2 regions of the Paraburkholderia sp. WS6 genome follow, and region 1 is predicted to be linked to the other one. Evidence: predicted binding sites of a transcription regulator. Region 1 holds the regulator's gene; the other holds the start of a gene.
The links. The regulator LexA, encoded in region 1, represses DNA repair genes until DNA is damaged. The targets are predictions, from matches to a motif close to ACTGTATNNNNATACAGT.

Region 2: the regulator LexA is predicted to act here: its motif matches at 1,565-1,582, upstream of recA (recombinase RecA).

What each region holds. Positions count from the first base shown of each region.
Region 1 covers NZ_JALQCK010000063.1:31,947-36,197, reverse strand. The annotation lists gene M0D64_RS41650 (universal stress protein) at 1-264, shown strand, start outside; gene M0D64_RS41645 (DUF2939 domain-containing protein) at 406-1,047, opposite strand; gene M0D64_RS41640 (hypothetical protein) at 1,211-1,555, opposite strand; gene lexA (transcriptional repressor LexA) at 1,614-2,264, opposite strand; gene M0D64_RS41630 (sulfate ABC transporter substrate-binding protein) at 2,580-3,629, shown strand; gene cysT (sulfate ABC transporter permease subunit CysT) at 3,782-4,251, shown strand, end outside.
Region 2 covers NZ_JALQCK010000041.1:78,194-82,444, forward strand. The annotation lists gene recX (recombination regulator RecX) at 1-397, opposite strand, end outside; gene recA (recombinase RecA) at 408-1,484, opposite strand; gene M0D64_RS35065 (response regulator transcription factor) at 1,718-2,506, shown strand; gene M0D64_RS35070 (sensor histidine kinase) at 2,516-4,054, shown strand.

The DNA of each region.
Region 1 (4,251 bases):
ATCCTGCAGGAAGGGGTGGACTGGCTCACCGAACGCGGCGTGACCGCGCAAGGACATTTTGCGTTTGGCCATCCGATCGACGAGATCGCCAATCTTGCTAACGAATTGCATGTCGACCTCGTGGTGGTCGGCCATCGTTGCCGCACCGGGCTATCACGATGGTGGATGGGCGCGGGCAATACCCCGCTGCTCGATCGGGTCTCATGCAGCATTCTGGTGGCGTGCTCTTCCGCGCAGGAGCAGCAGCAAGCGGCGGCGGCCTGACGCACGGCGGGGCGAAGCGCGTGGACTGGATTGAATGAGTTGAATGAGCCACGTGGCCGAACGGTCGCCGCGTTCGCGGCGATCGCTTCGGCCAAACCGTGATTCGCTCATACGCTCAAGTCGATAACGAGCGCCGGGCGATCACTCGTTCAGATTGACCGCCGCCAGCTTCCATGTGAACAAACCTTCGCGCCGCAAAATCGCCGAGTAACGCGCGTCACCAGCGCCATGCTGATAGCTGACGACGAACTCGTTAAGGCCGCGATAGCCCGCCGTGGTTTGCGGCGGTTGGGGTGGCGTGGTGCTGTTCCCGTTGTTACCTGTAGCAGGGTGCGCTGGTTCCTGTGCAGGAGCCGTTGCGGCCGGCGGATTGTCGGTGCCAGCCGGAACAGGAGGGCGCTCGCCCGGGTTGCCGCGCGGTGGCATGCCGTTCAGCAATGCCGCGACGCCGTCGGGTGTTGCATAAGCGTCGACCAGCGGGCCGATCAAGGCCACGCCGATCATCGCGCCAATCGCCGCGAACGGATTGCCGTTGCCTTGCACGTCGAGCCGACGCGTCAACAAGCCGGTGACTTGCTGCTTCAGGCTCTCGCGCAACGCGGGAAAGTCGACGTATTCATTGACGGTTTGCGCATCACGCGCATCCGCTGCGCGTTTGAGCTTATTCAGCGCCATGTAAGGCGACGCGTAACTGAACCCCAACGCGGCAATCACCACAATCACAATCAAGGTGACGATCAGTGGCCGGGCGGCATTGCGTTTCGTGCGTGTTGAAACTGCCATTGAGTGGGACTCTCCATCAGGTGTGATCTAACGTGGACCGCGGCCACGCAAAAACGATCCCAGGCGATGCGATATCCGAAAAGGCGCGGGCGGGTGAACGACCGTACGCCGGGTTTCGCGCGTAGTAAAGCCGCAATGGAATGCGGTGCACGCGCAGTGCGGTTTATGACTCGAACACCGCGCCGTGCACGTTGGCCTCATCTGCGATGCAACGATCGATCATGCGGCACACCGCGTCTACCGTGCCGACCATGATCAGCCGCGACGGCCCGTGATACACGCGCACCGGTGCGCGGCGCGCGGGTTCAGCCGTATTCAGCCCCGAGTTCAACGACACGCGAGCAAAAGCCGGCAACGAGGACGGCAAGCCCGGTACGCCGACGGGTGCATCAAACAGCGATGGAGTACTGGCGGAGGACGCCTCGATCAGCGAACACGGCACCAGCTTGCGCAGATGACGCAAACGACCAAACTGGCGAAAAGGCAGCAGGCGGGCAAGGCGTTCCATGAGTCTCTCCAGGCGATTCAACGTTGGGGCAGCTTTGGGTTGGCTAACACGTGGGCAGTTAGAACTCGCCCGGGCGGATCAGCCCGACGGCGATGCCCTCGAGCGCAAACTCCGCGCTGCCGGTTTCAACGAAGATGTTGTCGTAATCGGGGTTCTCGGCGATCAGCTCGATGCCGTTCGGCCGGCGCTTCAGGCGCTTGACCGTCACATCGTCGCCAAGCCGCGCGATGATGATCTGGCCATCTTTAGCTTCGCTTTTCTTCTGCACCGCGAGCAGGTCGCCGTCGAAGATGCCCGCGTCGCGCATGGACAGCCCACGCACCTTCAGCAGGTAGTCCGGCTTGCTCGAGAACAGCGCCGGGTCGCACGCATAGTGCTGCGAGATATGTTCCTGCGCGAGGATCGGGCTACCCGCGGCAACCCGGCCGATCAGCGGCAACGACAGTTGCATGATGCTGGCGTGCGGCAGCGTGAACTGGTACGGCGAATCTTCCGATCCGCCCAGCAGGCGAATACCACGCGATGCGCCGGCCGCCAGTTCGATCACGCCCTTGCGGGCGAGGGCGCGCAGATGTTCTTCTGCCGAGTTGGCCGAGCTGAAACCCAGCTCGGCGGCGATCTCCGCGCGGGTGGGCGGAAAGCCGGTGCGTTCGATGGCCCGGCGGATCAGATCGAAAACCTGCTGCTGTCGTGCGGTGAGTTTGGTCATGGCGCCACTGTATGTATGAACAGGTGCCTGTATTTTTATACAGTATTCCGCGCAATTCAAGCTTTACTTTAAGTTCGTGTCCTGGGGTGGCGTTCCAGCGTCGTAAATGGACGCTTCAACACCCGTTTTCGTGCCGCAACGCCTTATCCGGCCGTCATTACCACTTTTGCGTATTAAAGAATGAAGAAACATTATTTTTAATGATGAAAGCTCTTCGATAGACTGCCCTTCGAGTTGGCGCTCATGTGCACGTGACCGCGACGTAGAACAACACCACACGCTGTTTCAGCGGACCACAACGCGGAGAAAGTTGGCATGAACCATCAAGGCACGGGGCTGGCAGGCAAGACCAGAAAACTTATCGCGGCGCTCGCATTCGGCGCAGTCGGTACGATCGCCGCGGTCGGCGTCACGGCGCAGGCACATGCAGCCGACACGACGCTGCTGAACGTGTCGTACGACCCGACCCGCGAGCTGTACCAGGATGTCAACCAGGCATTCGGCAAGGAATGGAAGGCGAAAACGGGCGAGACGATCACCTTCAAGCAGTCGCACGGCGGCTCGGGTGCGCAAGCCCGCTCGGTGCTGGACGGTTTGCAGGCGGACGTCGTGACGCTGGCGCTTGCCTATGACATCGACGCGCTGGCTAACAAAGGTTTGCTCGACAAGGGCTGGCAAAAGCGTTTGCCGGACAACGCCTCGCCGTACACGTCGACGATCGTGTTTCTGGTGCGCAAGGGCAACCCGAAGCACATCAAGGATTGGGACGATCTGATCAAGCCGGGTGTGTCGATCGTCACGCCGAATCCGAAGACCTCGGGTGGCGCGCGCTGGAACTACCTGGCCGCGTGGGCCTATGCTGAACATCAGCCGGGTGGCAACGACCAGAAGGCGAAGGAGTTCGTCGGCAAGCTCTATAAGAATGCCGGCGTGCTGGATTCGGGCGCGCGTGGCGCGACCACCAGCTTCGTGCAACGCGGTATCGGCGACGTGCTGATTGCGTGGGAAAACGAAGCGTTCCTGTCGCTGAAGGAGTTCGGTCCGGACAAGTTTGAAATCGTGGTGCCGTCGGTGAGCATTCTGGCTGAACCGCCGGTTGCGGTGGTGGACAAGGTGGTCGACAAGCACGGCACGCGCAAAGTGGCGGAAGCGTATCTGAACTTCCTGTACAGCGAGGAAGGTCAGGAAATCGCGGCGAAGAACTTCTACCGTCCGCGTTCGAACAAGGTGCCGGCCGAGCTGACCTCGAAATTTCCGAAGCTGAAGTTGTACACGGTGGACGATTCGTTCGGCGGCTGGGCGAACGCGCAGAAGACCCACTTTGCCGACGGCGGCGTGTTCGATTCGATCTACTCGCCGCAGTAACGGGTAGTCAGCCAGACGAGATGCGCAGTTAGACGCCGCAGTTGAACGCGTAGTCACACTTCGCCAGAAAGCGTGCCGGCGAGGCGCGCTTTTTGGCCAGCCAGGCGGCCGAAAAAAGAGCCGCCGGCCTCAACCCTGAAAGAGTACTGAGCATGACGACGTTGACCTTCCGAAAACCGAGCGCCTTGCCCGGTTTTGGCCTGACACTCGGCATCACGGTGGCTTATCTGAGCCTCGTGGTGCTGATTCCACTTGCGGCGACCTTTCTCAAGACCGCGACGCTCGACTGGCCTCAGTTCGTGCGCGCGGTGAGCTCGCCGCGCGTGCTCGCGTCGTATCGCCTGACGTTTTTCTCTGCGCTCGGTGGCGCGCTGATCAACGCGGTGTTTGGCTTTCTGGTTGCGTGGGTGCTGGTGCGTTATACCTTCCCGTTCAAGCGTATCGTCGACGCGGTGGTCGATCTGCCGTTTGCTTTGCCGACCTCTGTGGCCGGTATATCGCTTGCGGCGGTGTATGCGGGCAACGGCTGGATCGGACAGTTTCTCGAGCCGCTCGGCATCAAGATCGCTTTCACGCCGGCCGGCGTGCTGATCGCGCTGACCTTTATCGGTTTGCCGTTCGT
Region 2 (4,251 bases), on a different contig from region 1:
CAGACTGCGGCTGGCGACCTGCGGCGCGATCGTGCGCGTCGAACGATTCGAAGGGATCGGCTTCGCCGGCTGCGGCAAAGGGATCGGGATCTGATGCGTATGAGCGCCTGGGGGCAGCGTTGCCGGCAGGATCGCGTGGCGAACGTGAAGTGGAACGCCCAAAAGAGCTTCCAGAAGATTTGCCGAACGATGAACCGGATGAACGACTGAACGAACTACCGGACGAACTGCTAGACGACTTTCCCGACGACCGCCCAAACGACCGGGTGGACCGGGAAGTCGATGAGGAGGAAGGTAGCGATGAAGAGGGTGACGACGATTCGAACGAATCGTCGCCACCGTCACGCGGGCCGTCCGCGTTGTGTCCAGCGTTGGACGGCGGCCGGCCCTTGCGTATCACGTGCTGGTTACTCTTCTTCGCCCGCGACTTCAGCGGCCGCACCGGTCGCCACTTCCGCCATGGCATTCACGCCCAGCGATTCGCGGATGCGGTTTTCGATCTCACGAGCGATGTCCGGATTTTCGCGCAGGAATTCGCGCGCGTTGTCCTTACCCTGACCAATACGTTCGCCGTTGTAGCTGTACCAGGCGCCGGCCTTGTCGACGATCTTGGCCTGCACGCCGAGGTCGATGACTTCGCCCTGACGGGAAATGCCCTCGCCATACAGAATGTCGAAAATCGCTTCGCGGAACGGCGGCGCAACCTTGTTCTTCACCACCTTCACGCGCGTTTCGTTACCGATCACTTCGTCGTTCTTCTTGATCGAACCGATCCGGCGAATGTCCAGACGCACCGACGCGTAGAACTTCAGCGCGTTACCACCCGTGGTGGTTTCCGGGTTGCCGAACATCACACCGATCTTCATACGGATCTGGTTGATGAAGATCACGAGGCAGTTGGTACGCTTGATCGTGCCGGTGAGCTTGCGCAGCGCTTGCGACATCAGACGCGCTTGCAGACCCGGCAGCGAGTCGCCCATTTCGCCTTCGATTTCAGCCTTCGGCACGAGTGCCGCGACCGAGTCGATCACGATCATGTCGATCGAGCCTGAGCGCACGAGTGCGTCGGCGATTTCGAGCGCCTGTTCACCGGTGTCCGGTTGCGAAACCAGCAGGTCGTTGACGTTCACGCCGAGCTTGCCCGCGTACTGGATATCCAGCGCGTGCTCCGCGTCGATAAACGCTGCCGTGCCGCCGAGCTTTTGCATTTCAGCGACGACTTGCAGCGTCAGCGTGGTTTTACCGGACGACTCCGGACCGTAAATTTCGACCACCCGGCCACGCGGCAAACCGCCGACGCCCAGCGCGATATCGAGGCCGAGTGATCCCGTTGAGACCACCTGGATATCTTCGACCGCCTCACCTGCGCCGAGCCGCATGACCGACCCTTTGCCGAACTGCTTTTCGATCTGCGCAAGCGCGGCAGCGAGTGCCTTGCTCTTTTCAGCAGTCAGTCCAGCCGAGCCTTTCTTGCTTTCTTCCATGAATCGTCCTTTGCTATGATGAACGGCGTCTGAGGCAGATGTGCAGCCTAGTTTTGGAGGACAGCACACGAAACTCAGACACTGTATAAAAAAACAGTAGTTTTGGCAAGCGCGATTCTCATGCGAACGCGCATTTTTACCGTCGCGCTGCCCAACTACCCACAATAATTTTCGGAGACCGCTGTGCGCCGGGGGGACACCCCACGGTGCCGGCAAGGCCAGGCTTGCGCACCATGCGAATTCTGATTGCCGAAGACGACAGCATACTCGCGGACGGTCTGGTTCGATCACTCCGCCAATCGGCCTATGCCGTCGATCATGTGAAGAACGGCGTCGAGGCCGACACCGCCCTGTCGATGCAAACTTTCGACCTGCTGATCCTCGATCTGGGCCTGCCGCGCATGTCCGGGCTCGAGGTGCTGCGCCGCCTGCGCGCCCGCAACTCGACCGTGCCGGTACTCATCCTCACAGCGGCGGACAGCGTGGACGAACGCGTCAAAGGCCTCGATCTCGGCGCCGATGACTACATGGCCAAACCTTTCGCGCTGAACGAACTCGAGGCGCGCGTGCGCGCCCTGACCCGGCGCGGCGCGGGCGGCGGCCCGACGGTGGTGCGGCACGGTTCGCTGTCGTTCGACCAGGTCGGCCGGATCGCCTATGTCAACGAGCAGGTGATCGACCTGTCGGCGCGCGAACTTGGTTTGCTCGAAGTGCTGCTGCAGCGGATCGGCCGGCTGGTGTCGAAGGAACAGCTCGTCGACCATCTGTGCGAATGGGGCGAAGAAGTCAGCAATAACGCGATCGAAGTCTACGTGCACCGGCTGCGCAAGAAGATCGAGCCGAGCGGCGTACGCATCATTACTGTGCGGGGCCTCGGGTACTGCCTCGAGAAAGCCGCCCTGCCGCCAAACGTGAACATGAACGCGAACCAGAGCGCCAACCCGCCCGCCGAATCCGAGCCGCCCTCCTCGCCCTCTTCGTCCCCCTCGGCCGCGATGCCCGCGAGCCATCACTTCAAATAGAGGGCCTCCATGTCCGCACGCGCAGATCGCGCCACGGCGCACGCGGCGGACCTCGACGAGGTGCGCGACGAGCGCTACGCCAATCCGTTCGCCCCGCCCGACGAGACCGAAGCCGCCGCCGAAGCGCGCCCACGCTCGCTGTTCGGCGAAATTCTGGACTGGATGCTGGCGCCGCTTCTGCTGCTTTGGCCGATGAGCCTCGCGGTCACCTACCTGGTCGCCAAGTCGATCGCCAATGGCCCGTTCGACCGCGCGCTCGAAACCGACGCCTACGTGCTCGCCCGCCAGATCCATCCGATCAACGGCGTGGCGGAGCTGTCGCTGCCCGACTCCACCCGCGACTTTCTGCGCACCGACAATGTCGACAGCGTGTTCTATCAGGTGCTCGGCACGCGCGGCGAACTGGTGGGCGGCGAGCGCGACATGCCGTTGCCGCACGAGGAAGACCGGCCGCCGCCTGGCCTCGTGGAATTCCGCGACGACGTGCTGCGCGGCAACGATATCCGCGTCGCCTATACGACCGTCGAGTTTCCGCAGACGCCCGGCGCCCAGCCGGTGCTGGTGCAGGTCGCCGAGACACTCGACAAACGCAGCCAGCTTGCCAACGACATCATCAAAGGCGTGATCCTGCCGCAGTTCGTGATCTTGCCGCTGGCGATCCTGCTGGTGTGGTTCGGCCTGTCGCGCGGACTCGCGCCGCTGCACGCCCTGCAGGCGCATATTCGCGCGCGCCGCCCAGACGATCTGTCGCCGCTCGAAGCCCGCCGCGCGCCGCCGGAAATCGAGCCGCTGGTGACGTCGTTCAACGATCTGCTGACGCGCCTCGAACAGAACATGGAGTTGCAGAAGCGCTTTATCGCCGACGCCGCGCATCAGATGAAAACGCCGCTTGCCGGTCTGCGCACCCAGGCCGAGCTTGCGCTGCGCCAGGACGCCTCCGAGGAAGTCCACCGCTCGCTCGAACAGATCGCCACCAGTTCGGAGCATGCGGCGCGTCTCGTTACCCAGTTGCTGGCGCTGGCGCGCGCGGAAAATCGCATGTCGGGCCAGATTTTCACGCCGGTTGAGGTGACCGAGGTGGCGCGCAGCGCGGTGCGCGACTGGGTTCAGGCTGCGCTCGCCAAGCAGATGGACCTTGGCTACGAAGCCCCCGAAGAGCCAGTCGAAGTCGACGGCAATCCGGTCATGCTGCGGGAAATGCTGTCGAATCTGATCGACAACGCGATCCGCTACACGCCGGCTGGCGGACGGATCACCGTGCGGGTGCGGCACGACGTGACCGCGCGACTCGTGCATCTGGAAGTAGAAGACACCGGGCTCGGCATTCCGGCGGCCGAGCGCCCGCGGGTGGTCGAGCGTTTTTATCGGATTCTCGGCCGCGAAGGCGACGGCAGCGGCCTTGGGCTCGCGATCGTCCGCGAGATCACGACGATGCACGGCGGGGAGATGACCATCGACGATAACGTCTACCAAACCTCCCCGCGGCTTGCCGGAACCCTCGTGCGCGTCAGCTTGCACGTGCTCGAACGGGCACGGGACTTACCCTAAGAACGCAAAAATCCACGCTTGGGCCGGCGCCATATTGAGATACGTTTGTCAAAAATTATAAGAACTTAGGCGTCAATTGCCGCGTTTTGATGGAATTTCCCTCCACACACCTGAAACTGCCATTTCACCCCTCCACGTCAGTACGCCGTAAGTTTCCACTCCAATAATCGGTTCCACGGGAACGCCTTTGCCGGCGG